4 regions of the Bradyrhizobium sp. USDA 4510 genome follow, and region 1 is predicted to be linked to each of the others. Evidence: predicted binding sites of a transcription regulator. Region 1 holds the regulator's gene; each other region holds the start of a gene.
What was found. Region 1 encodes PhoB, which activates phosphate uptake and scavenging genes when phosphate is short. Its sites were predicted from a motif close to TGTCATNNANCTGTCAT; they were not measured.

Region 1 (7,786 bases):
AGGCGCCGAACACGAACAGCAATTGCCAGGCGAACGGATTGAACGCCCAGAAGCCGTTCGGATAGGCCGAGAGATAAAGGTCGAACTGCCAGGTCAGCGCGTAGAGCACGACCGAGAGACCGAGCGTGACGTCGGGCTTCCACTTCATCAGCCACAGGATCAGCGGCAGGAACAGCATCAGCACGATATAGAGCGGCAGCACGTCCATGTTGACGGGACGGAAGCGCAGCAGCAGCGCCTGGACGATGGTGACGTCGGGCTGCTTGAGGAAGTCCATGATCCCCATTTCCTCGCTGTAGAGCGGGTTCTCGAACGAGGTCGCGACATAGGAGATCTCGGCGAGGAAGATCGTGAACAGGAAGACGTGCGCGACGTAGATCTGCCAGACCCGGCGCAGGATGCGCGCGGTCGCGATCACGAAGCCGCCCTCCAGCATCGCGCGGCCGTAGACGAAGGCCGCGGTGTAGCCGGAGATGAAGATGAAGATCTCGGTGGCGTCGGAGAAGCCGTAATTGCGGATCGTCAGCCAGGTCAGAAGATTGGTCGGCAGATGATCGATGAAGATCAGCCACAGCGCGAGCCCGCGGAACAGATCGAGGCGGAGCTCGCGCTCGCCGGTCGCCGGCAGCGTGATCGCGGGCGCAGCAACCTTCGCCTCGGCCTCTGCCTTTACTTCGGCCTTGACGTCAGCCACCGGCGAACCGGCTATGGGATCGGCAATCGAGCTCATCAAACACCGTGTCGGCCGCGGACGCCCCGCACGCCGTGCTGAAAAGATAATATCGGTCCGCGAGTTGCCGACAAAGCACGGAGTGCGGCGGCATGCGGCCGCGCTTTAGAGCGGAACTATGTTGAAACCGCGATGAACGGGCCGCCCCAAATCCGGCTTTCCAAGCCCGCCCTTTCGCGGCCTGGCAGGCGATTGGTTCCGGCGGTTCAATTGGCTATGATAGCGCCCTGTTTGAGCATGATCCGGTCGAAAGCGGACCATGCGCCAGGACCATCGGATTGAGCCGCATGTACCGCGCCGTTACCCGCCAGATCGAAGTCACCGTCGAGCCGAACTTCATGCCGGAGCGCTCGTCGGTCGACCGGCGCGAATATTTCTGGTCGTACAAGATCGTGATCGTCAATTCGGGCCCGGATACGGTGCAGCTGCGGACGCGGCACTGGATCATCACCGACGCCACCGGCCGCCGCCAGGAGGTGCGCGGCGAGGGCGTGGTCGGCGAGCAGCCGGTGCTCGCGCCCGGCGAACGCTTCGAATACACCAGCGGCGTGCCGCTGCCGACCGCCTCCGGATTCATGACCGGCAGCTATCAGATGGTCACCGAAGCCGGCGAGCGCTTCGACATCGACGTGCCGACATTTTCGCTGGACAGCCCGAGCCCGGGCGGCAAAAGGGTGCTGAACTGACGCCTGCGTAGCCCGGATGGAGCGAAGCGCAATCCGGGGCAGGTGCATCCGCGGTTGGAGCGGCCCCGGATTTCGCTGCGCTTCATCCGGGCTACGATGACGAACGCGTCTACTCCACGCCGGCTTCCTGCGGAGTGAATTCATACACCGACGAGCAGAACTCGCAGGTCACGACGACCTTGCCGTCCTTGACCATCTCGGCGCGGTCGTTCGGCGCAAAGCTCTTCAGCATCGACGACACCGCGTCGCGCGAGCAGGAGCACTGCGCGCGCAGCGTTTGCGGGTTGAAGACACGCACGCCACGTTCGTGGAACAGGCGATAGAGCAGCCGCTCGCCGGACAGATCGGGATCGATCAGCTCGACGTCCTCGACGGTCGAGATCAGCGACTGGCCCTCGACCCAGGCGTCATCGTCCGGCACGCTATGCGTGGCCGTGCCTTCCGGCGCATCGCCGGGATGCAGATCGGCCTGCTTGGCGCGCTCGGGCGCCTTGGGCAGGAATTGCAGCAGGATGCCGCCGGCACGCCAGTGCAGCTTGCCGCCCTCGCCGCCGCGCATCTCCTCGCCGACCGCAAGCCGCACCCGCGTCGGAATCTGCTCCGAGCGCAGGAAATATTCGTGGGCCGCCTCTTCCAGGCCGCCGCCGTCGAGCGCGACCAGTCCCTGGTAGCGGCTGGTGTTGGAGCCCTGATCGATGGTCATCGCAAGGTGGCCCTTGCCGAGCAGCTCGCCCGAGCTCTGGCCATTCTTGAGGCGCGATGCGTCGTAGCGCGCATAGGCGCGCAGCCGGTCGGGCGCCTGGAAATCCACGATCAGGAGCGAGACCGGACCTTCGGTCCGGGTCTGCAGGATGAAGCGGCCCTCGAACTTGACCGACGAGCCGAGCAGCGTGGTCAGCACGATCGCCTCGCCGAGCAGCTTGCCGACCGCGGGCGGATAATCGTGCTTGTGCAGGATCTCGTCGAGCGCGGGGCCGAGCCGGGTCAGCCGGCCGCGCAGGTCCAGCGCGCCGACCTCGAATGCCAGCACGGCATCGTCGACCGGAACCGCTGAGGGCGCGCGAACCGGCGCCTCGGGCGTGATTTTGATGTCGGGGGATTGTGAAACCATGGCGCTCTATCTGGGGTCTCGGACCATGAAATAAAGGGGTTCACTAACGCGGATGTTTCCGTCGTCCCTGCGAAAGCATGCGAAAGCAGGGACCCATAACCACCGATGTGAGTTGCTTGCATCAAGCTGGTGCCCCAGCCTTCGCAACGATTGACAGCGATGGTTATGGGTCCGGGGTCGCGCTTCGCTTGCCCGGGACGACAACGCTTACTGATCTCCGACTACGCGACCGCGTCGAAACACCAGGCCAGAATGCCCTTCTGCGCATGCAGGCGGTTTTCCGCCTCGTCGAACACCACGGATTGCGGCCCGTCGATCACCTCGTCGGTGACCTCCTCGCCGCGATGCGCGGGCAGGCAGTGCATGAACAGTGCGTCCGGCTTGGCGAGCGACATCAGCTTGGCATTGACCTGATAGGGCCGCAGCACGTTGTGGCGGTGCTCGCCCTCCTTGTCGCCCATCGACACCCAGGTGTCGGTGACGACGCAGTCGGCGCCGCGCACGGCGGCTTCCGGATCGGTGCCGAGCATGATCGGCGCGCCGGTCGCCTTGATCCAGTCGCGCATCGGCTTCTTCGGCGACAGCTCCGGCGGGGTCGCAACATTGAGCTGGAACTTGAACCGCTCGGCGGCATGCGCCCAGGAGGCCAGCACGTTGTTGTCGTCGCCGGTCCAGGCCACGGTCTTGCCCTCGATCGAGCCGCGGTTTTCCTCATAGGTCATGAGGTCGGCCATCACCTGGCAGGGATGCGAACGCCGGGTCAGGCCGTTGATGACGGGAACGGTGGCGTGAGCCGCGAGCTCGAGCAGCGCGTCATGGTTGAGGATGCGGATCATGATCGCATCGACATAGCGCGACAGCACGCGCGCGGTGTCGGCGATGGTCTCGCCGCGGCCGAGCTGCATCTCGGCGCCGGTCAGCATGATGGATTCACCGCCGAGCTGGCGCATGCCCACGTCGAACGACACCCTTGTGCGGGTCGACGGGCGCTCGAAGATCATCGCCAGCGTCTTGCCTTCGAGCGGCTTCCTGCCCTTCTCATGCGCCTTCAGCTTCGCCTTCATGGCGGCTCCGGCGGACAGCATGTTGCGCAGTTCGCCGAGCGGCAGCTCGTTGATATCGAGGAAGTGACGGACCGGCTTGCTCATTATCCAGCCGCCTTCTTCGGCTGCGCCACCGACAATGTCGCGCAGGCGCGCTCGAGCGCGGTGATCGACTGGTCGATCTCGGACTCGGTCACGATCAGCGGCGCCAGGAACCGCACCACATTGTCGCCTGCGCCGACGGTGAGCAGCTTCTCGCTGCGCAGCGCTGCGATCAGGTCGCCCGACGGCACCACGGCCTTGACGCCGATCAACAGCCCCTCGCCGCGTACCTCCGACAGCACGCCGGGATAGCGGTCGACGACGGAGGCGAGCTTCTGCTTGAGCAGCAGCGACATCTTCTGCACATGCTCGAAGAAGCCGGGTTTCAGCATGACGTCGAGCACGGCATTGGCGGCGGCGACCGCGAGCGGATTGCCGCCGAAGGTCGAGCCGTGCGAGCCGGGCGCCATGCCGGCCGCGGCCTGCGCGGTCGCCAGCACCGCGCCGATCGGGAAACCGCCCCCGAGCGCCTTGGCCAGCGACATCACGTCCGGCGTGACGCCGGTGCGCTTGTAGGCGAACAGCTCGCCGGTTCGGCCCATGCCGGTCTGCACCTCGTCGAAGGCGAGCAGCAGGCCGTGCTCGTCGCACAGCGCGCGCAGTGCCTTGAAGAACGCCTGTGGCGCCGAGCGCACGCCGCCCTCGCCCTGCACCGGCTCGATCAGGATGCCGGCGGTGTGCGGACCGATCGCCTTCTTCACCGCGTCGATGTCGCCATGCGGCACCTGGTCGAAGCCGTCCATCGGCGGGCCGAAGCCCTCGAGATATTTCGCCGAGCCGGTCGCCGCCAGCGTGCCCAGCGTGCGGCCGTGGAAGGCGCCCTCGAAGGTGATGATGCGGTAGCGCTCGCCATGGCCCTTGGAGAAGTGATAGTGGCGGACCAGCTTGATCACGCCCTCCATCGCTTCCGCGCCGGAATTGCAGAAGAACACGAAGTCGGCAAAGCTCTGCTCGCACAGCCGCGCGGCAAGCACCTCGCCGTCCGGGCTCTTGAACAGGTTCGACATGTGCCAGAGCTTGGTCGCCTGTTCCTGCAGCGCCTTGACGAGATGCGGATGCGCGTGCCCGAGCGCGTTGACCGCGACGCCCGAGGTGAAATCGAGATAGCGGTCGCCGTTGGTTGCGATCAGCCAGGCGCCCTCACCGCGCTCGAAACCGAGATCGACCCTGGCGAAGACGGGGAGCAGATGCGACGTGGCAGCGTTGGTCATGACGATCACTGACGGTTTTTAAGCCGACAATTGCCGCGCGCCTTGACGCCAGCGCAGCAACGGCCAGCTTCGGAAAACAAAACGGCCGCCTTTGCGGGCGGCACGTGGCGGGCATTCTATGCTGCGGTCGGTAAGTGTCAATCGCCACGAAGTGGCCTTCCTGCAATGCGAAACGAGCGCAATCCGGAGCATTCCGGTGCGGTGGAAAAGCCTCATCGCGATGCTTAACTGTGTGGGAACATGTGGACGCACGACCGCGGACTCTTGCGCCAGAGTCACGCCATATTGTAGCGTTTGGCCTGTCGGGTACGACATCTCGTGCGGCGGTACTGGACCCTCTAAGTAGCCTTTGTGTCTCGCGTAAACGTTCGGGCGCAACACCGTGCCCGGCGAGGGCTAAGGGATTCTGGCCGCAGGGATATTTGTCCAGATTGGCTCGCAGCGCCGCTCCAATGATTGGCCGGCGCTACGCGAAGGGAAGAATGCGATGACTGTATTGACCTGGTCCGACGATCGCGTCGAGCAGCTGAAGAAGCTCTGGGAGTCCGGCCTGTCGGCCAGCCAGATCGCGGCGGAACTTGGCAATGTGACGCGAAACGCCGTGATCGGCAAAGTGCATCGGCTCGGCCTCTCCGGCCGCGCCAAGGCACCCTCCACGGCCGCGCCGCGGCAGCGCAAGGCCCGCCCCGCCCAGCACATGATGCGGGTGGCGCGCCCGGTCTCGCGCGGCAACACCGCGCTGGCGCACGCCTTCGAGGCCGAGATGGAGCCCGATCCGATCTCCTACGACAATGTGGTGCCGATGAGCCAGCGGCTGTCGCTGCTCGAGCTCAACGAGGCCACCTGTCACTGGCCGGTCGGCGATCCCTCGAGCCCGGAATTCTTCTTCTGCGGCGGCAAAGCGCTCGGCGGCCTGCCCTATTGCGCGCATCACTCGCGCGTCGCCTACCAGCCCGCCGCCGATCGCCGCCGGCCGTCGGCGAAACCGCAGATCAAGTGAGCACTCGGGAAAACGACGGAAGACCTCAAAGACAAATCCCCGCGAAAGCGGGGATTTTTTTGTGTGACCCAGCCCGGCTATATCACCAGCGTCGTCCCGGCGCAGGCCGGGACCCATAACCACGAATGGGTGTTGTTAGAAAGCCGTCTGGCCGCGTGCCGATTGCGCTGGCCGCAGCGTATGGGTCCCGGGTTTCGCCGGGACGACGCCGTGTTGCGGTTTATGAATGCCGCATGGCCGTTACGGCTGCGGCTCGGCCTTGGCAAAGCGGTCGTCGAGCGCGTAGCCGGCGCCGCGCACAGTGCGGATCGGATCCTGCTCGCGGCCCGGATTGAGCAGCTTGCGCAGGCGGCCGATATGCACGTCGACGGTGCGCTCATCGATGTAGATGTCGCGGCCCCAGACGCTGTCGAGCAATTGCTCGCGGCTGAACACGCGGCCGGGATGCTCAAGGAAGAATTCGAGCAGGCGATACTCGGTCGGCCCGAGATCGATCGGACGGCCCGAGCGCGCCACGCGGCGCTTCTCGCGGTCGAGCTCGATGTCGCCGTAGGTCAGCACGGTCGCAAGCCGCTCCGGGCTGGCGCGGCGCAACAGGCCCTTCACCCGCGCCAGCAGCTCCGGCACCGAGAACGGCTTGACGATGTAATCGTCCGCGCCGGTGGCAAGCCCGCGCACGCGCTCGCTTTCCTCGCCGCGCGCGGTCAGCATGATGATCGGAAGCTGCTTGGTCTCGGGCCGCGCCCGCAGGCGGCGGCACAGTTCGATGCCGGACAGGCCCGGCAGCATCCAGTCCAGCACCACGAGGTCGGGAACGCGCTCCTTCAGCCTTGTATCCGCATCGTCGCCGCGCCCCACCGTCTCGACATCGTAGCCTTCCGCATCGAGATTGTAGCGCAACAGCGTCGTCAGCGCTTCCTCGTCTTCGACTACCAGAATGCGTGCGCTCATCGGTTTAAGTTCTTTCTCTGTGGTGATCCGTTGCCCAGACGCAAACCGAAACGCTTACTTCCTTGAGCATAGTCCCCGCGGAAACGATTTGTCGCGAGGATCATCCAGTTTCGCTCTTGCCGGTTCCGTGCTTGCCGATCATGCCTCAGTTGCCCGGCACCGTGGTGGCAAAAGTGGTCATGTCGCCCTTCGGGCGCTTGTCGGTGATCTGCTGGCCCTCGATCATGTAGAACACGGTCTCGGCGATATTGGTGGCGTGATCGCCGATCCGCTCGATGTTCTTGGCGCAGAACATCAGATGGATGCAGAACGAGATGTTGCGCGGATCTTCCATCATGTAGGTGAGCAGTTCGCGGAACAGCGAGGTGCAGATCGCATCGACCTCCTCGTCGCCCTTCCAGACGTTCATCGCCGCCGGCAGGTCGTGCGCGGCATAGGCGTCGAGCACCGACTTGACCTGCGACAGCACGAGGTCGGTCATGTGCTCGAGGCCGCGGATCAGCTTCAGCGGCTGGAAATCGCTCTCCAGCGCCGCGACGCGCTTGCCCATGTTCTTGGCGAGGTCGCCGATCCGCTCGAGGTCGGTGGCGACGCGCATCGCGCTGACGATCTCACGCAGATCGATCGCCATCGGCTGGCGGCGGGCGATCGTCAGCACCGCCCGCTCTTCGATGTTGCGCTGCAGATTGTCGATCTCGATGTCGGCGGCGACCACGCGCTTGCCGAGCGCGACGTCGCGACGGATCAGCGCGTCGACCGACTCGGTAATCATCCGTTCGACCAGGCCGCCCATCTCGGCGACCAGGCGAGTCAACTCCTGCAGGTCGCTGTCGAATGCCTTGGCGGTATGTTCAGAAGCCATCGCTTGTCTCCCTCAACCATGATCCCGGGGATCATGGTTTCGTGTCCTGAATTTTAGCATGACCTGATCGGAAAACCGGTTTCCACTTTT
Region 2 (7,786 bases), 5.8 Mb from region 1:
CTTTGGGTATGCCTGGATAGGCGCGCCCCAGTTTGGTGCGAGCTTTGTCCGTTGTGAACATCCAGTTGATACGGGCGCGAGTTTTGTTTCGCTGCCGCTCCCATGCTGCGATCTCGTTTCTAAGGCGTTTTGGATCGTCGATCCGGCGGCCGAGACACTGCCCTTGGAGCACGCCGATCTCGATCTCGACCATATTGAGCCAACTGGCGTGTTTCGGGGTGTAGTGGAACTCGAGGCGGCGCAGGATGCGGCGGGCCTCGGCGGGGGCAAAGGCCTGGTAGAGGGCGCCGGGGGCATGGATCGACAGATTGTCCTGCACGACACGGATGCAGGCGGCCTTGGGGTAATGGACATCGACGAGTTCGCGCATGCAGTGAGCATAATCCACGGCGGTGCGCCGTTCGGTGACTTTGACGTTACGCCAGGCCCGATGCGGATCGAGGGCGACAAAGAGATTGACGGTGCCGTTGCGGCGGTACTCGTAATCGTAACGCTCGCGCTTTCCCGGCTCGGGTGGGATCGGCTGGCGCACTTCGCCGATGAGCTGGACGGGGGTTTCGTCGAAGCAGACCAGCGGCCGCTCGGGATCAGGCGCTTCAGCGTAGAGATCGAGCACATCTTCCATGCGGGCGACGTATTCGCCATCGACATGGGGAATGCACCACATGTCCCTGCGCCACGGCTTGAGGTCATTATCGGCCAGCCGGCGGCGCACGGTCTCGCCCGACAGGCTGTCATGATCGGTGAGCTTGACCATCACGTCGGCCAGCAGCGCCAGCGTCCAGCGCCTCCGGCCAGCGGGCGGCTTGGCGCATGCGGTCGCCACCAGCAGGGCTTCCTCCTTGCCGGTCAGCTTGCGCTCCGCACCGGGACGCGGCTCCTCACTCAAGGCCCGATCGAGATTGCCTTCCACCAAGCGGCGTTTGGTCCGATAGACGGTGGAGGCGCTTACTCTGACGGTCCGGACAATCTCCTCGTCGCGGCTGCCGATGTCGGCCGCCAGCAAAATCTGGGCCCGCTTGAGTTTGCGAGCGGCATGCTTGCCGCCGCTCAGCATCGCCGTCAGTTCCTCTCGCTCGGCTTGGCTCAATTCAACCCGGTACCGTACATTCATCGTTCGCCTCCCTGTCGGAGGCTCCGGACGAATCGATCCATGAGTCAAAAATCAGGCGCACGCTTTACCGAGAAGCAGGGCCATTATCTGGCTTTCATCTATACCTACTCGCACATGTTCGGACGGCCCCCCGCCGAAGCCGACATGCAGCGTCACTTCGGTGTTAGCCCGCCCTCAGTCCATCAGATGATCGTCACGCTCGAACGTAACGGCCTCATTCGCCGTCGAGCCGATATCCCCAGAAGCATCGAAATCCTCGTGCCGCCAGAGAACTTGCCGATCCTAAGCTGGCTCGGTATCAAACCGTCAAAATCACTGTGACGAGCCACTAGCACTTGGGATTGCTTCGGTGGCGATCACGGCGACCAGCGGTCGTTCGCAGGCCGGCCTTATTGCGCCGCTGGGTCTGCGCCAGGCCGCCGACGAGCTTCGTCTCGCGGAAACTGTCCAATTCACCTGGAGGGGCCACCGCTACTGTTGGTACAGCAGGGGATGGCGCGGCGGCGGTTGGTATCGGTGTGGTTTTGGTTCAAGGCGCGGCATGGGTTGGGGTGGTCCGGCGGGATGGCACGGATGGCGCCGGCCAGGCCACCGCCCGGTCACTCGGCCTCCGAGACCTGGGCGGCCAGGAATCCAGCGTCCGCAACCACTCCCGCAACCGCTTCCCGGCAGGAGCTGATGGCTGCTTTGTCTATCGTTCGCCGGCCGCGACGTGGCCGCACGGCAGTCGGAGCCCGCCATGTCCTTGAAGGAGCCGCAAACACGCGCGGGCCAAGTGCGCGATACCGTGCTGGTCGATCTCGCGCTGAGGGCAGTGGATCGTACCGCGCTTTTACCTGGGGGGTGCTCGATCGGCTCATGGATGAGCCGTGGTTGCGCAGCGAGGCAATATCGGGCACCTGACGACGACCAACGTTCATACTGGCCGTGGTGGGCGTGTGTAACAAGACATCGGGCCTTGCAGGGCTCGACCGTTTAGTTCGGATTACAAAGGGGATTGTCAGCCGTTCTCGACCAGAAACTCCACGCGCTCGGCGGCGAAGCGCGAGCGCTTGGTCACCAGCGGCTGGTCCAGCATGTCGACGTCGGTTGCGTCGACCACCAGCACCGGCCGTCCCAGCGGCAGGTCGAGTCGCGCGGCGTCGGTCGCATCGACGATCGCCGCGGTGATCCGGGTCGAGGCGCGGTGGTAGTCCTTGACGCCGTAATGCCCGAGCAGCTTCGTCATCGAGCGGACGTTGGCGAACACGCTGCCGGCATCGGGAAACCGCTCGGCCGACAGCCAGGTGGTGGAGACGCAGATCGGCGTCCGGTCGGCGAGCCGCACCGCTTCGATCCGGATCAGCGGCGCACCGATCTTCAGGCCGAGCTCGCGCGCGATCTCGCGATTGGCGGTGTCGCTGCTCGCATCGATCAGCTGGCCGCGCGGCTCGTGACCGCCGGCGCCGACGATCTCGGAAAATCGCGTGCGTGAGCGCAAGGGATAGGCGAGGCGCTGGGCTTCGACATAGGTGCCGCTGCCGCGTTCCGCGCGCACCAGGCCGCGCTCGGCCAATGCGGCGAGCGCCCGCCGCACGGTGTGCCGGTTGACCCGGTACGTCTCGGCGATCTCCATCTCGCCGGGCAGCTTTTCGCCGGCGGCGAAGCGACCGTCAGCGATGCCGCGCTCGATGCCGTCGGCGACCTGCCGCCACAAGGCGACGCCGGAACTTTCCTGCATGCTCATGGCGCGGTGATACCAGAAATCTTTGGTTTGTCACGAAACAGTCATGGCGCTCCGCTATCAAGTTGTCTAGTATCATAGACAACTTGATGCAAGCAAGGTTGCCCAAAGGTTTGCCCATGAGTTCGACCATGAGTTCGACCGGACCAAACAGCAAACAGGCCCAGCGCAAGGCCGCGATGATGGTGCTGGCGCACGCCGCCGCTACGGACATCGCAGGCAGGCTGGCCGCGATCGCGGTGCCCGCGCATGAGAACCTGCGCGAGCCGGAAAACGGCCTTGTGATGCTGCGCGGGCGGATCGGCGGCGACGGTGCGCCATTCAATCTCGGCGAGGCGACGGTGTCGCGCGCGGCGGTGCGGCTTGCGACCGGCGAGGTCGGCTTCGGCTACACGCTCGGCCGCGACGCGCGGAAGGCGCAGATGATCGCGCTGTGCGACGCCATGGTGCAGTCGGCGGAGTTGTCCGGCGAGGTGGAGGCCAAGGTGATCGCGCCGCTGCGCGTCGCCATGAACGCCGAACGCGGCCGCAAGGCAGCGGAAACCGCGGCGACGCGGGTCGATTTCTACACGATGGTGCGCGGTGAGGGATGATGCAATGACGACGATTGCCGAAATGCCCGCGGGCTTTGCCGACAAGGTGCTGTCGGCGCAGTCGACTTTCCGTTCCGTGATGGATGCGATGGCGCGCCCGGGCAGCGTGCAGCGCGTCGCCGCGAGCGTCGGAACGCCCGCCGGCATGATGCGCGGCTCGGCCGCGATCGCGCTGACGCTGTTCGATCACGACACGCCGATCTGGCTTGACGCTGCGATGTCGGCGACGCCGGACGTCGCCCGCTGGCTGAAGTTTCACGCCAGCGCGCCGGTGGTGGCCGATTCCTCGATCGCGAGCTTCGCTTTGATCGGCGATGCCGCGAGCCTGCCGGCGCTCGATCGCTTTGCATTCGGCAGCAGCGAATATCCTGACCGGTCGACCACGCTGATCCTGCAGGTCGACAGCCTGTCGCAGGGGCCGGCCTTCGAGCTGAAAGGGCCCGGCATCGACGGCAGCGCCGTGCTGCAGGCGATGATCAAGCCGCGCGACCTGTTCCAGCGGCTTGCGATCAACGAAGCCCTGTTCCCGCGCGGCATCGATGTCGTGCTGGTCCATGACGATGCCATTGTGGCGATCCCGCGCACCACGCGGCTGATCGCAAGCGGAGTGTGAGCGATGTATGTAGCCGTCAAGGGAGGCGAGCGCGCCATCGAGAACGCCCATCGTCTGCTCGCGCATGAGCGGCGCGGCGACCGCGAGGTGCCCGAGGTGACGCTGGCACAGATTTCCGAGCAACTCGCGCTCGGCGTCGATCGCGTGATGACCGAAGGTTCGCTCTACGACCGCGAGCTCGCGGCGCTCGCGATCAAGCAGGCGCGCGGCGACATGATCGAGGCGATCTTCCTGGTCCGCGCCTTCCGCGCCACGCTGCCGCGCTTCGGCGCCACCGAGCCGGTCAACACCGGCGAGATGCAGGTGCGGCGGCGGATCTCCTCGACCTTCAAGGACGTTCCGGGCGGCCAGATCCTGGGGCCGACCTTCGACTACACCCATCGCCTGCTCGATCCGCAGCTCGCGGAAGGCTTTGTGCCGGAGCAGCCGGCGACCGCGGAGGCCTCGCAGGCCGCCACGCCGCGGGTGACCGACATTCTCGGCCGTGACGGTCTGATCGAATCCTCGCCGCAGGCAGATAGCAACACGCCGGTCGGCGACCTCACGCGTGAGCCGTTGAGCTTTCCGGCCGATCGCGATTTGCGGCTGCAGAACCTGGCGCGCGGCGATGAGGGCTTCCTGCTCGCGCTCGGCTACTCGACGCAGCGCGGCTACGGTCGCAATCACCCGTTCGCCGGCGAGATCCGCTTCGGCGAGGTCGAGGTCGAGTTCTTCGCCGAGGACGCGGGCTTTGCCGTGCCGCTCGGCTCGATCGAATTGACCGAGTGTCAGATGGTCAACCAGTTCAAGGGGTCGACGACTGAGGCGCCGTGCTTCACCCGCGGCTATGGCCTCGCCTTCGGGCAGAGCGAACGCAAGACCATGTCGATGGCGCTGGTCGATCGCGCGCTGCGTGCGCGTGAGCTCGGCGAGGAGGCGGCGGCGCCGGCGCAGGACGAGGAGTTCGTGATGTCGCACTCCGACAATGTCCAGTCGACCGGCTTTGTCGAGCATCTCAAGCTGCCGCACTATGTCGACTTCCAGTCCGAGCTCGGCCTGTTGCGCAAGCTGCGGCAGGAGTTCGCGGAAGCCAACGAGGCCGTGGAAATGCAGGAGGCCGCGGAATGAACGCGCCGACGTACAATTTCGCCTATCTCGACGAGCAGACCAAGCGGATGATCCGCCGCGCGATCCTCAAGGCGATCGCGATCCCCGGCTATCAGGTGCCGTTTGCGAGCCGCGAGATGCCGATGCCCTATGGCTGGGGCACCGGCGGCGTGCAGGTGACCGCCGCGATCCTCGGTCCCGACGACGTGCTGAAGGTGATCGACCAGGGCTCGGACGACACCACCAACGCGATCTCGATCCGCAAATTCTTCGGCAAGACCGCGGGTGTCGCGACCACGACCTCGACCACGGACGCGACCGTGATCCAGACCCGGCACCGCATTCCCGAGGCGTCGCTGCATGCCGGACAGGTGCTGGTCTATCAGGTGCCGATCCCCGAGCCGCTGCGCTTCCTCGAGCCGCGCGAGACCGAGACGCGGCGCATGCACGCGCTCGCCGAATACGGGCTGATGCACGTCAAGCTCTACGAGGACATCGCGCGCTTCGGCCATATCGCGACCGCCTACGCCTATCCGGTGAAGGTGAACGCACGCTACGTGATGGACCCGTCGCCGACGCCGAAATTCGACAATCCGAAGATGGACAATTGCGCGGCGCTGCAACTGTTCGGTGCCGGCCGCGAGAAGCGCATCTACGCGATCCCGCCCTACACCACCGTGGTGTCGCTGGACTTCGAGGATCACCCGTTCACGCGCTACCGCTTCAACGCGCCCTGCGCGCTGTGCGGCGCCGACAATTCCTATCTCGACGAGATCGTCACCGACGACAAGGGCGGGCGGATGTTCGTCTGCTCCGACACGGACTTCTGCGAGCAGCGCCAGGCCGCCGGCCATCACGGCACCGAGAGCGCAGCGCCGCACAAGGAGAAGGCGCATGTCTGAGCTCGCGAGCCTCGACAACGACGAGCCGTTGCTGGTGGCCGAGGGGCTTGCCAAGAATTACGGCCGGCTTGCCGCCTGCCGCGACGTCTCGTTCGCGCTCTATCCCGGCGAGGTGCTGGCGATCGTCGGCGAGTCAGGCTCGGGCAAGTCGACGCTGCTGCAGCTGCTCTCGGCGCAGCTCGCGCCGAGCGCGGGCCGGGTGTGCTACCGGATGCGCGACGGCGTGCTGCGCGATCTCGCTGAACTCGGCGAGGCCGAGCGGCGCTTCCTGTTCCGCACCGACTGGGGCTTCGTGCACCAGGACCCGGCGCAGGGGCTGCGCATGGGCGTCTCGGCCGGCGCCAATGTCGGCGAGCGGCTGATGGCGGTCGGCTGGAATCATTACGGCCGCATCCGTGACACCGCGTCGACCTGGCTGGAGCGGGTCGAGATCGATACCGGCCGCATCGACGATGCGCCGAAGACCTATTCCGGCGGCATGCGGCAGCGGCTGCAGATCGCCCGCAACCTCGTCACCGAGCCGCGGCTGGTGTTCATGGACGAGCCGACCGGCGGCCTCGACGTCTCGGTGCAGGCTCGCCTGCTCGACCTGATGCGCAACCTCGTCAGCGAGCTCGGGCTCGCCGCGATCGTCGTGACCCACGATCTCGCCGTGGCGCGGTTGCTTTCGCATCGCGTGATGGTGATGAAGGGCGGCCGCGTCATCGAGACCGGCCTCACCGACCAGGTGCTCGACGATCCGCGTGAGCCCTATACGCAGCTGCTCGTTTCCTCGATTCTTCCGCCATGAGCGTGCCAATGACCGCGATGATCGAACTTGCCAACGCCGAGAAGACCTTCACCATGCATCTGCAGGGCGGCGTCGAACTGCCCGTGGTGCGCGGCGTCTCGTTCCACGCCGATCCGGGTGAGTGCGTGGTGCTGTCGGGCCCGTCGGGCGCCGGCAAATCCTCCATCCTGAAGATGATCTTCGGCAACTATCGCTGCGACAGCGGCCGGATCGGCATCCGCCATCACGGCATGGTTGTCGACCTTGCCACCGCCGAGCCGCGCCAGGTGCTGAGCATCCGCCGCTCGACCATCGGCTATGTCAGCCAGTTCCTGCGCGCCGTGCCGCGGGTGGCGACGATCGACGTCGTCGCCGAGCCTTTGATCGTCAACGGCGTGGCGCGCGAGGAGGCCCGCGCGCGCGCCGGCCAGCTGCTGCGCCGGCTCAACATTCCGGAGCGGCTGTGGACCTTGCCGCCCTCGACCTTCTCCGGCGGCGAGCAGCAGCGCGTCAACATCGCGCGCGGCTTCATCTCGGACCTGCCGATCCTGCTGCTGGACGAGCCGACCGCTTCGCTCGATGCGGCGAATCGCGCCGTGGTGGTCGAGCTGATCGCGGAGAAGAAAACCAAGGGCGTCGCGATGGTCGCCATTGTCCATGACGACGAAATCCGTCATCTGATTGCCGACCGCATCGTCGATGTGACCTCGTTCGCGGCTGCTGCCTGAAGGACCGTTTGAAATGACCGCCAAGCAAGACACCATCATCGGCAACGCCCGGCTGGTCCTCGCCGATCGCGTGATCGAGCAGGGCTGGGTCGCGATTGCTGATGGCAAGATCGCCGAGTTCGACGAGGGCAGGGCGCCCGAGGCCGCCGAGGATGCCGGCGGCGATCTCCTGATGCCCGGGCTGATCGAGCTGCACACCGACCATCTCGAGATGCACTATGTGCCGCGGCCGAAGGTGTTCTGGAATCCGGTCGCGGC
Region 3 (7,786 bases), 2.7 Mb from region 1:
GACGCCGCCGTCGCGGAAGAAGCGGTGCATGTCGCCGCAGAGGTCGCGCAGCCGCACCCCGGTGTAGCGTTGCGGGCGACGGCGGAAGAATTCGGGGATGACGTCCTCGATCAGCGCGTTGTCGTCGTGCAGCTTCTTGAAGGCGACGAGCCCCGACACCAGTGTGCCGGCCTTGCTGGCCTCGACGCCGGGCGTCAGCAGGAACAGCAGCGAGTTGAGGTCGTTCTTCTCGGCGACGATCTGGTTCTCGCGCAGATATTGCGCCACCACCGGCGCGGGGATGCCGTGATCGGCATAGGCGCCGGTGGCGTGATCGAAGCCCGGCGTCAGCAATGTGAGCTTGTTCGGGTCGGTCATCGCGAAGCCCGCGGTCAGCTCGGGAAAGCCGTGCCAGGTCTCGCCGGGACTGAGCTGCCAGTAGGACGGATTGGTCGCGAGCTGATCGGTCGAGATCGTCTCCCAGGCGACATTGTGCACGCCGTTCTCGCGCGCGACGTCGGGGATCTTCACGCGATCCGGCACGAACGGCTCGAAGAACCAGCGCCGCTCGGGGCGCGTCTCCTTCTCCTCGAACTCGCGCTTCACGGCGCGGATCTTCTTGCGCAGCTCGATGCCGAGCCGGATCGTGTCGTCCCACAAGACTTCGCCGGAGCGGCCCTTCATCATCTGCGCGCCGACATCGAGCGAGGCGAACAGCGGGTAGAACGGCGACGTCGAGGCGTGCTGCATGAAGCTTTCGTTGAAGCGGCGATGCTCGACCCGGCGCTTCTGGCCCTTGATGTGGCGGTCGCGGATGTGGATCTGCGAGGCCTGCGAGAAGCTCGCGAGCTGCTTGTGGGTCGATTGGGTCGCAATGATGCCGGGCGCCTCGGGGCCGAGATCGGACAGTCCCATGGCGAAGCGGCCGGCATAGATCGGGTGGAATTTCATGAAGCCGGCCCAGGCCTCGTCGAACAGGATGTAGTCGCAGAGATGGCCGATCCGCTTGAGGATCATCTCGGCCGAGTGGATGGTGCCGTCATAGGTACACTGCTCGACCACGGCGACCCGGAACGGACGCTCCTTCTTCCAGGCGTTCTCGTCCTTGACCAGCGGGTGCTTGCGGATGTGGTCGCGCAGCGTGCCCTCGTCGAGCAGGTCCCAGCGCATCGGCCCGATCAGGCCCCAGGCGTTGCGCACCGTCGGCACGTAGACCGGGATGCCGCCGCCGATCAAAAGCGCGCCGTGATGCGCGGCCTTGTGGTTGTTGCGGTCGAACAGCACGAGGTCGCCGTCGGTGACCAGCGAGCCGAGCGCGACCTTGTTGGAGGTCGAGGTGCCGTTGAGCACGAAATACGTCTTTTCAGCGCCGAAGATCCGGGCCGCCTCCTTCTGCGCCCGCAGCGCCGGCCCTTCGTGGGTGAGGAGGTCGCCGAGGTCGAGCACGGAATTGTCGAGGTCGTCGCGGAACACCGCTTCGCCAAGGTGTTCGACGAACACCCGTCCGATTGGGCTGCGGCTGTAGAACACGCCGCCATTGTGGCCCGGGCAGGTCCAGAGCTGGTTGCCTTCCTCGGCATAGTCGACCAGGGCGCCGAAGAACGGCGTCTTCAAATTCTCGGCATATTGCTTCAGCCTGGAGATCAGGTTCTTGGCGATGAAGGGCGGGGTTTCCTCGGACAGGAACACGTAGCCGTCGATGAAATCGAGCACCTCGACCGGCAGGTCCTCGAACCGCTTGCGCCGGATCAACAGGATGATCGGGAAGTCGAGGCCGCGCCGGCGCATCAGGTTGATCAGCGCCGCGGTCTTGCCCTCAAGTCCCTTCTTGCCCCAATCGACCACCATGCAGCCGATCGCGGCGTCGGTCTGCACCGCGATCTCGGCATCCTCCAGCTTGCGGGCGCGAACCACCTCGAAGCCGGAGCGCTCGATCTCGGCGATGATCTGGTTGAAGCGGATGCCCTCGAGGTCGTCGGCCTCGAACACCGGCGCAGCGAACAGGAAGTTGAAGCGTTTGAAATAGTCCATGCGTGTCCCCGAACTGGTCCGGCGCTGACGTGTCGGCACAATTCATGACAGGCAGATGACAATGGGGCGGATGGGGGATCGAATACGTTGTTGGGGACGCAATCCCTCACTGCACGGCGTCAGCCCGTGGATATTCGAGCTGCGCGGCGACGAAATCGGCCGTATCACGGCCATAGCGTGTCTCGATCCCGGCAAGCGCCCGGTCGAGCGCCTGCGCGGGCGGCGCGGTGCCGACCGCGGGCAGCAGACGATCTGCGGACCAATCCGGCGCCACGACTTGCGGATAGACGCGCAGGCCGTTGCGGGTCGTGACGACGTCGTCGGTCGCGGCGAAGGTCACGGCATGCGAGCGGTAGGTGCGCGACCAGCTGTCGGCGACCAGCGCCAGCGAGACCTCGTCGACGCCGGGGGCAAGCGCGAGGCCGAGCTGTTCCCGGTTCCAGAACGCCAGCGTGTTCCGGATGGCGGTCAGCGCGAAGGGACGCGTGAACTTGAAGGCGTTGCTGTCATGCCGCGCGTCCCAGCCGGGCAGGCCGATCTCGCGCGCGACGGCCTCAGCCCTGGTACGGCCGGCGATCGCCTCGATCAGGGTCAGCGACATCGGCATCGAGGCCGAAATCCCGGTCGTCGTCGCGACGCCGTGGTCGACCACGATGCGGCGGTCGGCGACATAGCGGATCTCAGGATGTTTGCTGCGCCAGTTCTTCAGGTAAAACCAGTGCGTGGTGGCGCGCCTGCCGTCGAGCAGGCCGGTCGAGGCGAGCACCTTGGCGCCGGCGCAGACGGCGACGATCACGGCGCCTTTCTCCGCCTGCTGCCGGACCCATTGCATGACCGCCGGATCGTCGTCGCGGCTCATCGCCGGCACGATAACGTAGTCGGCGCCGTCGCCATGTGCGGCATCGAATGCGGCGATGGTCGCATCAGGCTCGACCTTCAGCACCGGGAACAGCGCGACTGGACCGGGTCCCGTCGCCAGCGTGACGACATCGGCAACATCGGCGCGCTTGAGGATGCCGTAGGGCATCAGATAGTCGGTGGTCTCGGTCATGTCGTTGATGCCGGGTATCGCGATCAGCGGGCGCGACCGCTTCGGCGGCTTCAGCGCCGCGAGCATCGCGTCGTGCTCTTGCGTCGCGATCGGCGGCGGAACGCGGAACGCCGATGCGGCGGGCAGGGTGAAGAGCCAGATGCCGCCGATGATTGGAACCAGCGCGGCAACGGCGATGCCGCTCCACGCGAGAAGCCGCCAGGTCATGATGATCGATCTCAGAATATCCGCGTGCGTCGCCCGGCACGCAAGCTACTCGCTGGTCACGTCGACCAAAACGGCGAAATTCCCGCAAAAACGGACACGCGAACAACGCGGCTCACAGGCATAGCCCGGACAAGCGACAGCGACATCCGGGGCGGTCCTTCCCCGCATGTCGCTCCGCTCATGCGGGCTACGCGACGCGCTCAGTAGACGAGGTTCGTACCCGGCGGCTTTTCCAGTGCCGCCGCCAGCGTCCGATACTCTTCGCATTCGGTGCCACAGATCTCGGCGATCCGCTGCAGATGATACTGCGCCTGGTCGCGGTTTCCCTGTTCGATCTGCCACAGGCCGTAGTAGTTCCACGTCAGGACGTGGTTCGGATCGGCCTTGAGCGCACGTTCGTACCAGACCTGCGATTGCTTGTAGTCGCCGAGCTTGCGATAGGAGTAGCCAATCAGGTTCGCGACGTTCGGCTGATCATCGCGGCCGAGTGCGTGCAACTGATCGATCGCGGCGGCGTAGTCGTTGCGTTCGTAGATTGTCGCATAGGCTGCGCGATAGCCGTCGCGGAACGCCGGGTCTTCGAAGCCGGACTGCTTGAAGGGCTTCTTGACCTTGTGCGTGGTCTTTCTGTCCTTCTGCTGGGGATAGGACGGCGCGGGAGTGCCGTAGCTCGACCCGTATGGGTCGCCACCACCACCACCGCCGCCACCTCCGCCAGCCGCGACGGCGGTCTGCGGTGGGAACAGAATGATCGGCGCTGTCAGGAATGCCGCAAGCATCATCGGTGACTTGATCATGTACGCCTCCGATTTGACAAGGACAGTTATTGACCTGAAGCACTAACTCCCGATCGCGCGAGACATTCCGCGCGGTTTGAGAAATTGTTTGCCGAAGCGGCAATCGCACTGTCTCTTCGGGACGTCGCGCTTTCACGTGCACGCTGGCTGAGTGTTTCGTTCGCGCCATCGGACATCGGAGTCGAAACTGACATCGGTGTTAGAATCGCACTCAGATGCTCAATGGCCATCTGGACCCGCGGCAAGGAGGACGATCGATGATGAAAACGGACCTCGCCGAGATCTACCGGAACTACATTGCCTGTTTGAATCGCCAGGACTGGCCGCAACTCGGTCAGTTCGTTGACGAGGATGTGTGCCACAACGGCCGGCGGCTCGGGTTATCCGGCTATCGCGCGATGCTGGAAGGGGACTTTCGCGACATCCCGGACCTTCGCTTCAACATCGTTCTGCTGGTGTCGGATGCGTCCAACGTCGCGAGCCGGCTGGCGTTCGACTGTTCGCCGAAGGGCGCGTTCCTCGGTCTCGGCGTCAACGGCAAGCGCGTCTCGTTTGCCGAAAACGTGTTCTATGAATTCCGCGACGGGAAGATCGTGCAGGTCTGGTCGGTGATCGACAAGGTTGCGATCGAGGCCCAGCTGTAGCGGCGGAGCCTGGATGAGCGTGACGCCGCTACTTCCGCTCCGGATGCCAGGCGCCGTCCCAATCGGCCGCCGGCGGATCTTGCCTGAACGCTGCGACGCGCGCCTTCATGGCGATCGACGGGCCGTCGCCGGGCGCCGCCGCCAGCGCCGCGGCGAAGGCTTGCTCGGCGTCATCCCAGCGGCGCTCGCGATAGGCGGCGAGACCATCCGCGTAACGCTGCCGCAACTCGGTCTGCGCCGGCGTCAGTTCGTCCTTCTTGCCGAGGATCTCGAACACCGCGACCGGCTGGGTCTGCCCCATCACCACGAGGCGGTCGATCTCGCGCAGCTCGATGGTTGCGGCGCAGGCCGCGGCGGTGGCCTCCGAGATCAGGCTGCGGCTGCCGTAGAACTTGTTGGCGCCTTCCAGCCGCGAGGCGAGGTTCACGGTGTCGCCGAGCACGGTGTAGCTCATCATGAACTCGGAGCCGATGCTGCCGACCAGGGCCTCGCCGGTGGCGATCCCGATCCGGATGTCGCAATCGGCCGGAATCACGCGGACGCCGAGCAGTTCCGGCAGATCCTTGCGCAGCTGGTTGACCTGGCCGATCATGTCGATGGCGGCAAGCGCGGCCAGATGGGTCTGCTCGGCCTCCTCGACGAAGGGCGCGCCCCAATAGGCCATGATGGCGTCGCCGATATATTTGTCGATGATGCCGCGATGCGCATGGACCGGCGCCGACATCGTCGACAGGTAGAGGTTCATGATCTTGACGAGGCCGCTCGGCGTCACGCCCTCGCTCAGGCTGGTGAAGCCCTTCATGTCGCAGAACATCACCGTCATGACGCGGCGCTGTCCTTCGGTCGCGGCGATCGCGGGCTGTTCGAGCAGGCCCTCGGCGATCCGCGGATTGATGTAGCGGCCAAACGTCTCGCGGATGCGCTGGTTGTGCCGCAGCGTCTCGATCATGCGGTTGAAGGCGGCCGACAGCTGGCCGATCTCGTCCTGGGTCGTGATGGTGATGGCGCCGTCGAGGCGGCCGGCCTCGACCTCGCGGGTGCTTTCGAGCAGGCGCATCACCGGCCGCGTGATGCCGCTGCCGACCAGCATCGCGAACACGAAGCCGAGGATCGCGGCAATGGCGGTCACGACGCCGGAGATGATGATCGCCCGCTGCTGGGCACTCATCACCTTCGCAGCGGCGGAAGCGACCTGCGCCAGCATGTCGGCACGGATGCCCTCGATCCTGGTGTTGAAGTCGTCGCGCAGGGCGTCGGCGCGCAGCGTGGTCGCTTTCGCCGCCGCAAAGTCCTTGGCGTCGATTTGCTCGAGCAGCGTCTTGTTCTCTGCGTTCAGGCGCATCAACAGGTCGTTGACGGCATTGTCGATGCGGTCATCGAGGCGTCCGAGCGCGGCGTTGTCGGATGGCGTCGAGGGATCGGCGATGATCGCATCGATCAGCGTGCGCGCGGCGTCGGCCTCGCGCTTGATCAGGGGCTCGATCTCGTCGAAGGCCTTGCGCGCGCTTTCGTAGCCGGAGTCTTCGCCCGGCGCCTGCATCTTCGCCATCATCATCCGGCGCATGGCGAGCGACCGCTCCAGCGCGCGGATGTTGACGCGGGCGAGGTGGCCATAGGCGGGGATGTAGCGGTTGGTGAGCTCGTCGAGGAGATGGCCGACCTGGCCCGCCATCACCATCGACAGCAGCGAGGTGACCACCGCGAGGATGATGAGTCCCGCGGCAATGCCGACGATCTTCTGCCTGATCGAATTCCGAAACATGCCCAACCCGGCCGCAGCTGCAATGAGCGGGTCCACCCCGCCGTGGCGGCCAGACAGCTAATAGAGTTCCGCGGGGCGGGGTGCAAGCGACCGGCGCCTGCCATCCCGTCCCCAGGCGGGTGCCGGCGGCTAGCGCAGGCCCTCGTAGACCATCAGGCCGCGCGCGATGGCGAGCTTGCGCAGGGTCCGCGGCACGAACCGCTCCTGGGGATGCAGGTAACGCCACGAGGTCAGCACCAGGTCGTGCAGCCGGCCGACGTCGTCCTCGAACGGGGCGAGCAGGCCGGTGAGGCTCGCCGGCATGTGGACGCGGCTCGTGAAGGGCAGCAGCAGCAGCTCGAGATGCGCCTTGGCGCCGCTCTCGGTCGTGGCGGTGATGCCGGCGATGGCCGGCAGGGTCTCTTCGACGACGCAGGTGATGATGTCTTCGATCTCGCCGCGGCTCGCACCGGTGAACAGGGCGGAAAAGCTCCGGTTCTTGAGGTCGCAACCGAGCAGGGCGGAGGTGCGGGTGCCGGCGACGCGGAACGGAAATCGGGTCTCGCCGTCATAGGACAGCACGAAGATGTCGGACAGCAGTTCGCGTACCGCGGACGGCTCGAACTCACTCCGGTCAGGTGCACGTGCGGTGCCGCGCTTCGCATTCCAATATGCGAAGAACTCGCGGCTCGAGCTGTGTTTCATCTAAACCTTGCCCGGCACCTGTCTCGGCGGGACACATCTGTCCCGGTTTTGCTCAGGCGCCTTCCCTTCTCTGTTGTGCAGGGAAGGCTGTGCAGCGTCCATGCCGTGGCCGCGCTTTGGGCGGCTTATCGGCAGCTTTGTGTTGTTAACGTAAATTTAACTATGTCCTTGGCCCCCGCGGAACCAGTGGGTAGGGTCCGCGCGTTCCCGTTCGCGCCGGCTGCCCCAAGCGCCGGCGCCGTTGGTACACAGGTGGCGTCAAACAGTTTGGTCACCGTGCGGGGAGGGTGGGGATTTTCTCCCGATCCCTCCGGGGCACGAGAAAGACCAGCAGACCAGGGAGGGCGTTCTCAGCGCCCTCCCTTTTCTTTTGTCCCGATTCCGCACTGCGCGACACCCGGTGTCCGATTTTGGGATTGTGCACTTGCACAGGGGTGCGAAAGCCGCCTATCTCTGATCCACCGCCGCATCGAGGTCGCCGACCCCTTGGACTCCCATCCCGAATCCCCGCTCGCGCCGCCGCCGGAGGCGCCGCGCGAGCCGATCCTGACCTTGCCGCCGGCGCTCACCGCCTACATCCTCCTGATCGCGGTGATTCATCTGCGGGTGCTGCTGCCGCCGGAGCTGGAGA
Region 4 (7,786 bases), 530 kb from region 1:
GGCTACAAGCCGGTCAATGACGAGGCCATCGTGGCGGCGAAACCGGATGTCGTGCTGTCGATCGATCGCGGCAAGGATTCGCTGACGTCGGATGCCGTGTTCGCGCATCCGGCCTTCGCGCTGACGCCGGTCGCGGCCAACAAGGCCTTCATCTCGATGGAAGGCCTTTATCTGCTCGGCTTCGGACCGCGCACCGCGGCCGCGGCACGCGACCTCTCGGTCAAGCTTTATCCGGCGCTGGCGCCGGAGGCCGACTACTTCAAGCCGGCAGCGCTGACCGCGAATTGCCGGCAATGAGCGTGCTGGCCGAACGCCGCCGGCGTGCGAAACGACGGCGCGCCGGCATGTCGCTGCGGCCGGCCGCGACACTCACCCTGCTCTGCCTGCTTGCGGCGCTCGCAGGCACCGCCCTCGTCGCCCTGACGGTCGGGGCTGCCGGCATTCCAATGGCTCGGCTTCCGGCGGCGCTTGGGCTTTGGGCTGATCGTGTCGCCAACCCGCTGCTCGCACGCGACCAGCTCGTGGTGTGGTCGATCCGCATCCCGCGGATCGCGGCGGCGGCGATGGTCGGCGGCCTCCTTGCCGTATCAGGCTCGATCATGCAGGGCCTGTTCCGCAATCCCCTTGCCGACCCCGCGCTGGTCGGCGTCTCCTCCGGCGGCGCGTTTGCCGCGGCGGCCGCGATCGTGTTCACCGACAGCCATCTCGGCGAAAGCCTGCGCTTCCTGCAACACCAGCTGCTGCCGATCGCGGCCTTTGCCGGCTCGCTGATCACGACCGTCGTGCTTTACGGCATCGCCAGCCGCGGCGGCCGGACATCGATCGCGATCTTCCTGCTGGCCGGGCTTGCGATCGCCGCGATCGCCAATGCCGGCATCGGCCTTCTGGTGTTCGTCGCCGACGATCGCCAGCTTCGCGACATCACCTTCTGGCTGCTCGGCTCGCTCAGCGGTGCGACCTGGAGCAAGCTCACGGCGCTGGCGCCGGTGCTGGCGGTCGCGCTGGTCGCCTGCCTCTCGATCTCGCGCGGGCTCGACGTGCTGGTGCTCGGCGAGGCGGAGGCGTTCCACAGCGGCGTCGACGTCGAACGGCTGAAGCGGATCTCGATCGTGCTGGTGTCGGCGATGACCGGGGTCGCGGTCTCGGTCTGCGGCGTGGTCGGTTTCGTCGGCATCGTGGTGCCGCATCTGTTGCGGCTGGTGATCGGGCCCGCGCATCGGCTGCTGCTGCCGGCCTCCGCGCTGCTCGGCGCCATCCTCCTGGTCGGCGCCGACACCGTGGCGCGCACCATCGTGGCACCCGCGGAAATGCCGATCGGCATCCTGACGGCAGCGATCGGCGCGCCGTTCTTCCTCGCTATGCTGCTGCGGCAGCGCGGGCTGGTGTCGCTATGACGGCCCTGCTCGAAGCACAGTCGGTATCGATGACGGTCGGCGGCGCGACGCTGGTCGATGCGGTGTCGCTGCAGATCGGTGCCGGCGAGATGGTCGCGATCGTCGGTCCCAACGGCGCCGGCAAATCGACCCTGCTGCGGATGCTGTCGGGCGACCTGCGCCCGTCGCGCGGAGCGATCAGGCTGAGGCAGCGCGACCTGCAGGTTTACGGCCCGCGCGCGCTGGCGCAGCACCGCGCGATGCTGTCGCAGCACGTCAACGTCACCTTCCCGTTCACCGTCGAGGAAATCGTCAGCATGGGCGCCGGCGAAAGCCCGCGCGCGGTGGCGCGCGCGCTGGTCGAGGCGGCGCTCGACGAGGTCGGGCTCGCGCGTTTCCGTTTCAGGCAATTGCCGACGCTGTCGGGCGGCGAGCAGCAGCGGGCGCATTTCGCCCGCGTGCTGGTGCAGCTCGCCTGCGGCGAAGCGCTGCATGGACCGGGACTGTTGCTGCTGGACGAGCCGACCTCGAGCCTCGATCTGCGGCACCAGATCGACCTGGTCGAAACGGCCCGGCGGCGCGCCGCCCGCGGCACCGCGGTGATCGCGATCCTGCACGACCTCAACCTCGCGATGCGGTTCGCCGACCGCATCCTGCTGCTGCACCGCGGCCGGCTTGCCGTCGACGGCGACCGTACGGCGGCGATGAAGGCCGAGACGCTGCGCGAGATCTTCGAGATCGACGCTGCGATCGCCTATACCGGAGGTGGCGTGCCGTTCCTGCTGCCGCAGACGATGCAGCCGGCGGGCAAGGCGACGTAACGCCGCAAGCCTTATCCCGCCGCAACATCCGCGGTTCACAAAACTGTCAGCCGGCTGTAACAGGCGGCTCGGAGAACACCGCATCGTTTATCCTTTGGGAGATCAACCATGCGCCTGTCCCTGCTCTGCTCCGTCGCCTCGATCCTGCTCGCCACATCGGCATTCGCGCAGGGTGAGGGCGAATTCCCGGCGACGCTGGCGGGACACGCCGTGATGCCGGCGGAGAGCTTCATCGACGCGCCCGCCGACGCCCCTGATGATCTGAAGACCTCGGGCAAATACACCACCGGCAAGCGCGTCGACGCCATCGGCACCGTGATGGGCAAATCGTACGAGCGGCCGACCGGCGTGTCGCTGCCGTTCAAAGGCCAGCCGCTGCAGGGCCATTCCGGCATCAAGGTGATGCCCGACGGCTCGTTCTGGGTGATCACCGACAACGGCATGGGCTCGCGCTACAACTCGGCAGACTCGATGCTGTACCTGAACCGGCACAAGATCGACTGGGCGAGCGGCAAGATCGAGCGTCAGGAGACCGTGTTCCTGCACGATCCCGACAGGAAGGTGCCGTTCCGCATCGTCCACGAGGACACCGCCAAGCGCTATTTGACCGGTGCCGATTTCGACACCGAAGGCTTCCAGATCATCAACGACATTTTCTGGATCGGCGATGAATTCGGGCCCTACATCCTCAAGGCCGACAAGACCGGCAAGATCCTCGCCGTGTTCGAGACCGTCGCCGACGGCAAGCCGGTGCGCTCGCCGGATCACTGGGCGGTGCAGTCGCCCGGCGCGCCCGGCGCCAGCTACACCAACGTCAACCTGCGCCGCTCCAAGGGCTATGAAGGTTTTGCTTCCTCCAAGGACGGCAAGTTCCTTTACGGCCTGCTCGAGGGGCCGCTGTGGGATGCCGACAAGAAGGATTGGGAGAAGGTCGACGGCAAGGAAGCCTCGCGCATCCTGGAATTCGACGTCGCGGCGGAGAAGTTCACTGGACGCTACTGGCAATATGCGTTCGAGCAGAACGGCAATGCGATCGGCGACTTCAACATGATCGATCCGGCCCAGGGCCTCGTGATCGAGCGCGACAATGGCGAAGGCACCGCCGACAAGGCCTGCCCGCAAGGCCAGCGCGGCGAGAACTGTTTTCCTGACCTCGCCAAGTTCAAGCGCGTCTACAAGATCGAGCTGTCCGATGCCAATGTCGGCAAGCCGGTGCGCAAGATCGCCTATATCGACCTGATGAAGATCCGCGATCCGAACAAGAAGGCGCGCAAGCCGCTCAACGACGGCGTCTACACCTTCCCGTTCTTCACCATCGAGAATGTCGACCGGGTCGACGAGACCCACATCATCGTCGGCAACGACAACAACCTGCCGTTCTCCTCCAGCCGCGACCCGAACAAGGCCGATGACGACGAGTTCGTGCTGCTCGAGGTCGGCGAGTTCCTGAAGGCGAAGTGAAGGGCTGCTTTCGCCGATCACACGCGTGTCGTTGCCCGGCTCGGCCGGGCGACCCGGTATTGCAGAGACGTCCGAACTTAGTGGATGGGCCGCGGCGTACTGGATGCCCCGCTCAAGGCGGGGCATGACAGCGAATATGCGGATAGCGTGATGCTCATCCCGGCACGACAGCCATTCCGTCCTCCCCGCGCAAAGGCTACGCCTTTGTCGCTGGAGGTGCGAGCCTTGCGGCGCAATTGCGCCGCTGGGTGAGCCTCGAAGGATGCACGGCCCCCGATGCAGCCGCGCGGAGAGCCGGGCTGCCGCCCTTCGAGACGGCCGCTTTGCGGCCTCCTCAGGGTGACGGTGATACAGCTCAGCGCGCGGCTTGCGTGATCGTCACTCCTTCTTCGTCCGGTAATCTCCGAACGTCGTGTCGCGCTGGTCGAGCTGGGCCTTCACGCTGCCGCCGTCGCGTCGGAAGCCTGCCATGTAGGCCTTGCTGGCCTCGGTGGTGAAGGCCAGCGCCTGGATCTCGGTGCCGGCCCGCATCGCGGCGCGGGCACCCATGATTTCCATCGCGCGGTGGACGCTACGCTTGTTGAGCTGCTGAAGCTCGATCGGCACCTTCGCCGCGCGCTCGGCGAAATCCAGCGTCTTCGCCTCCAGTTCGGTGAGCGGAAACGACCGGGTCGCATAGCCCCATTCGGCGGCCTCGCGGCCGGACATCGCGTCGCCCGTCAGCATCAATTCCATCGCGCGTCGCATGCCGACCAGCCACGGGTGATACTGCATGTCGGGCGGGCTCATCAGCCGCACCGGCGGATAGCCGATCTGGGCGTCGTCGGCGACATAAACCACGTCGCAGGCGGTCGCGAGCTCGGTGCCACCGGCGAGGCAATAGCCGTGCACCTGCGCGATCACGGGCTTTGCGAGATCCCAGATCGAGAACCAGCCCTCGACGACATGGCGCGACCACTGGCCGGGGCCGGATGCCGAATGATAGGGCTGGTCGACGCGGTTGTCGGCGGAGAGATCGTAGCCCGCCGAGAAGCAGGGTCCGGCGCCGCGCAGGATCGAGATCGAAATTTCGGGATCGCGGTCGGCCTGCTCCAGCACCTCGAAGATCTCGCCGCGCAGGCGATTGTTCAGCGCGTTGCGCTTCTCGGGTCGGTTCAGCGTGATGCGGCGGACGCGCGGACGCGGATCATCGACGATGATGTGCTGGTAGCTCATGGATCCTCCCGATCTCAGGCTTTGTTGCCTTTGGCAAAGTGATGCCCGAGATCGGGAGGGTTGTCATCGGCAGATGACGCAGGTCCTCAAAGCGTTTTCAAGCGAAGTGGGTTCCGGTTCGTGTGAAGAAAACGCGTCAAGCAACAACGCTAGAGCCCCGGCACGGGCTCTAGCCCGCCGGCACCATCACGACGCCCTTGTCCTTGGGCCAGCGCATTCGCCAGGCGAAATTGATGTCCCTGATATCACCGGCCTTGGCCTCGAACGCCCATTCCAGCACGCCGCGCTTGTCGCGCAGATTGGTGGTCGTGGCAGGCGTCGACGACGGCAGCATCTCCACCACGATATCGTCGTTCTCGCTGACCGGGAGCTGATCCTGGACCGCGACCTTGATCGGGAAGTCGTGGCCGTTGCGCACCGTGGTCTTGAAGGCGCGCTCGTCGGTCTTCGACGTGGTCACGATCAGGCCGGCGGAGCCCTCGTTGCGCTTCACCACCGTGCGTTCGATCTTGACCTTGTCGTCGGCGCCGAAGCCGAGCCGCACGGTCTCGTCCTTGGCGGCGGTGGCCATCCGGCTGCGGCCGACAAAGATACCGTCGCGGTAGATCGAGATTTGCCCCGGCAGCAACGGCGCATCGTCGGCCTGCACGAAGCTCGCTTCCAGGAACGCGGTCGGGTCGATCACCGGAACGGCGCGAACCGCGAGATCGGGGGTGATGGTCGCCGTCGAGATGCGCAGGCTCTTCGCGCCCTCATTGGCGGCAACGCTGACGCGGCCGGGAATCTTGAAGGTGGCCTGGAAGGCGCCGACCTCGGCGGTGGCTTCCAGTTCGTCCATGCGTCCCCCACCAAAGCGGAATTGCTGAACCGCGTCGGCGGCCGGCGCGGGTGCCAGCGCCTCGCGCGACCGCATGCTGGCCTCTCCCGAAAGCTTCGCCAGCGGCCGCGGCGGCTGCGGATATTGCACGATCAGCGAGCGGAGGTCGGGCGCATTGCCGCCGCGCGCGACCCGCACGGTGGAGACGACGAGCGCCACGCTCGACCAGTCCTCGCCGGTCGACTGGGTGATCTCGGCGCGGCGGACCAGTTCGATCGCGGGCTTGCGGTCTTTGGCGCCGGTGTCGAGCCGGGCGTCATAGAGCGGCGTCCAGCGCGCGTTGGGAACCGCATAGGTGACCCGCAAGGTCGCCTTGGTCGCCGCCTGCGAGGCGACATCGATCCGCACCTCGACCTTGCTCGGCGGCTTGCTGGTGCGATCGGCTGCGAGCTGCGCAAGATCGCGGTCGATCACGCGGATCTTGCGCTCGGCGTCACGGATCGCGCTGTCGGCGGTTGCGACCTCGTCGGCCACCGCCGAGAACGCCGCGCGCCACTCGCTGAGCGGACGCGCCTCGCCCTTTTCGCCGAGGCCCGCGGGTGACGCCTCGGCAAACCGCTCGGCAAATTTGCGCCGCGCCTCGGCCGCGCTGATCAGTCCCTGCAAATCGGCGCGCTGATCGTTCAGCGCCTCGATGCGCTTGTCGATCTCGGAGAGATTTTGCGGCAGCAGCGGCCCCGGCAGCTTGGTGTCGATCGCGCCTATCGTGAGCTTCGCTCCGCCCTCGCCTTCGACCCGCAGCGAGGACGGATCGAGCCCGATCGGGAAATCCCTAGCGATGAGGGTGTTGTCGCCGGCAGGCAGATCCAGCGTGATGACGCGGGTGACGCTCGCGCCATCGGGATAGACGGTCACGGCATCGACCTGCGAGGCCGCATCGAGATTGGCCGCTTGCAGCGGCCCGGCAACCAGCGCACCCGCCAGCACCAGGCTGGTGGTCACAAGATAATTCGCAATCCTACACATGACATCCCTCCAGAAAAAAACGCCGCATCGCGCGCGAGACGAACGGCGCGCCGGGCTCGACTGCGCGCCGTTTCTCGTGGTGAGACGCAGCGAGGAAGGGACTGGTTCGATTGAGGTTTCCCTGCGGCGCGACGATGGCGCCGCCGCGGCTGCCGCATGGCGCGGCGATGTCTTTCGGGCGTTAGCGATCTGCCTTGCGCCGGATGAACAGATAATTCGGCACGAAGCCGGCCAAGGTGATCGCGATCATGATCCACCAGCCGCGCTGAAACGCTGCGATCCGCTCGGTCATCGAGACCGGCGTTGCAAGGATCGCCACAAAGATCGCGACGCCGATCGCCAGTGCCGCCTGCCGGATCATGTTGATGACGCCGGAGCCGGTGGCAAACGACGACGGCGGCAGCGCGCCGGCGCCGACGCCCATCAGGGTCGGAAAGGTCAGCCCGACGCCGATACCGATCAGCATCACGCCCGCGACGACGGCAGGCGCATTCGGGTCGGCCCCGAGCAGCGTCGCCCAGATCGCGAGGCCGGCCGCGAACAGTAGGATTCCGGCGGAGACGACGGCCGCGGCGCCAAACCGCGCAATCAGCCGGCCGGCAAACAGCAGCGAGGTGATCGGCACCATCAGCGGGCCGGGAGCGATCGCAAGGCCGGTCTTCAACGCCGACCAGCCCCATACCGTCTGCTCCCACAAGACGCAGGACAGCAGCATGGCGCCGAAGGCCGCCGAATAAGGCGCCATCACCAACGACGCGCCGGTGAACGGCCTGACCGCGAACAGCGCAGGATCGACGAAGGGATTCCTCGATCTGAGGCAATGCCACGCGAAGGCCGCGAGCGAGACGGTCGCGACGGCAAAGCCAAGCACGACGCCGCGCGAACTCCATCCCCAATCGTTCGCCTTCACGATCGCAAATGTCAGCGCACCGATACCGGAGGTCACCAGCAGCGCAGCCCATGAACTCGGACGCGGCACGTCGTGACCGGGCACTTCGGGCAATTTTAGCCAGCCGACGATCAGCGCGACGACGCCGATCGGGACATTGACGATGAAGATCCAGCGCCAGTCG

Region 2: a site for PhoB is predicted at 2,869-2,885, ahead of phnF (phosphonate metabolism transcriptional regulator PhnF). Genes of this name have one in related genera too.
Region 3: a site for PhoB is predicted at 2,055-2,071, ahead of ACVMDN_RS21305 (Orn/Lys/Arg family decarboxylase). Genes of this name have one in related genera too.
Region 4: a site for PhoB is predicted at 2,239-2,255, ahead of ACVMDN_RS31700 (esterase-like activity of phytase family protein). Genes of this name have one in related genera too.

What each region holds. Positions count from the first base shown of each region.
Region 1 covers NZ_JBSSBT010000001.1:7,321,511-7,329,296, forward strand. Annotated here, with positions in the region: gene ACVMDN_RS34120 (OpgC domain-containing protein) at 1-730, opposite strand, end outside; gene apaG (Co2+/Mg2+ efflux protein ApaG) at 1,018-1,416, shown strand; gene ACVMDN_RS34130 (Hsp33 family molecular chaperone) at 1,526-2,527, opposite strand; gene argF (ornithine carbamoyltransferase) at 2,749-3,675, opposite strand; gene ACVMDN_RS34140 (aspartate aminotransferase family protein) at 3,675-4,883, opposite strand; gene ACVMDN_RS34145 (GcrA family cell cycle regulator) at 5,371-5,883, shown strand; gene phoB (phosphate regulon transcriptional regulator PhoB) at 6,124-6,834, opposite strand; gene phoU (phosphate signaling complex protein PhoU) at 6,980-7,696, opposite strand.
Region 2 covers NZ_JBSSBT010000001.1:1,494,374-1,502,159, forward strand. Annotated here, with positions in the region: gene ACVMDN_RS06610 (IS630 family transposase) at 1-1,114, opposite strand, end outside; gene ACVMDN_RS06615 (LexA family protein) at 1,154-1,435, shown strand; partial or broken gene ACVMDN_RS06620 (patatin-like phospholipase family protein) at 1,854-2,014, shown strand; gene phnF (phosphonate metabolism transcriptional regulator PhnF) at 2,115-2,840, opposite strand; gene phnG (phosphonate C-P lyase system protein PhnG) at 2,969-3,430, shown strand; gene phnH (phosphonate C-P lyase system protein PhnH) at 3,435-4,043, shown strand; gene ACVMDN_RS06640 (carbon-phosphorus lyase complex subunit PhnI) at 4,047-5,150, shown strand; gene ACVMDN_RS06645 (alpha-D-ribose 1-methylphosphonate 5-phosphate C-P-lyase PhnJ) at 5,147-6,031, shown strand; gene phnK (phosphonate C-P lyase system protein PhnK) at 6,024-6,821, shown strand; gene phnL (phosphonate C-P lyase system protein PhnL) at 6,830-7,528, shown strand; gene ACVMDN_RS06660 (alpha-D-ribose 1-methylphosphonate 5-triphosphate diphosphatase) at 7,542-7,786, shown strand, end outside.
Region 3 covers NZ_JBSSBT010000001.1:4,596,484-4,604,269, reverse strand. Annotated here, with positions in the region: gene ACVMDN_RS21305 (Orn/Lys/Arg family decarboxylase) at 1-2,010, opposite strand, end outside; gene ACVMDN_RS21300 (DJ-1/PfpI family protein) at 2,117-3,268, opposite strand; gene ACVMDN_RS21295 (tetratricopeptide repeat protein) at 3,469-4,065, opposite strand; gene ACVMDN_RS21290 (ester cyclase) at 4,323-4,709, shown strand; gene ACVMDN_RS21285 (adenylate/guanylate cyclase domain-containing protein) at 4,738-6,471, opposite strand; gene ACVMDN_RS21280 (PAS domain-containing protein) at 6,601-7,155, opposite strand; gene ACVMDN_RS21275 (rhomboid family intramembrane serine protease) at 7,642-7,786, shown strand, end outside.
Region 4 covers NZ_JBSSBT010000001.1:6,791,207-6,798,992, forward strand. Annotated here, with positions in the region: gene ACVMDN_RS31685 (heme/hemin ABC transporter substrate-binding protein) at 1-297, shown strand, start outside; gene ACVMDN_RS31690 (FecCD family ABC transporter permease) at 294-1,394, shown strand; gene ACVMDN_RS31695 (heme ABC transporter ATP-binding protein) at 1,391-2,194, shown strand; gene ACVMDN_RS31700 (esterase-like activity of phytase family protein) at 2,303-3,655, shown strand; gene ACVMDN_RS31705 (enoyl-CoA hydratase-related protein) at 4,034-4,870, opposite strand; gene ACVMDN_RS31710 (mucoidy inhibitor MuiA family protein) at 5,040-6,713, opposite strand; gene ACVMDN_RS31715 (MFS transporter) at 6,895-7,786, opposite strand, start outside.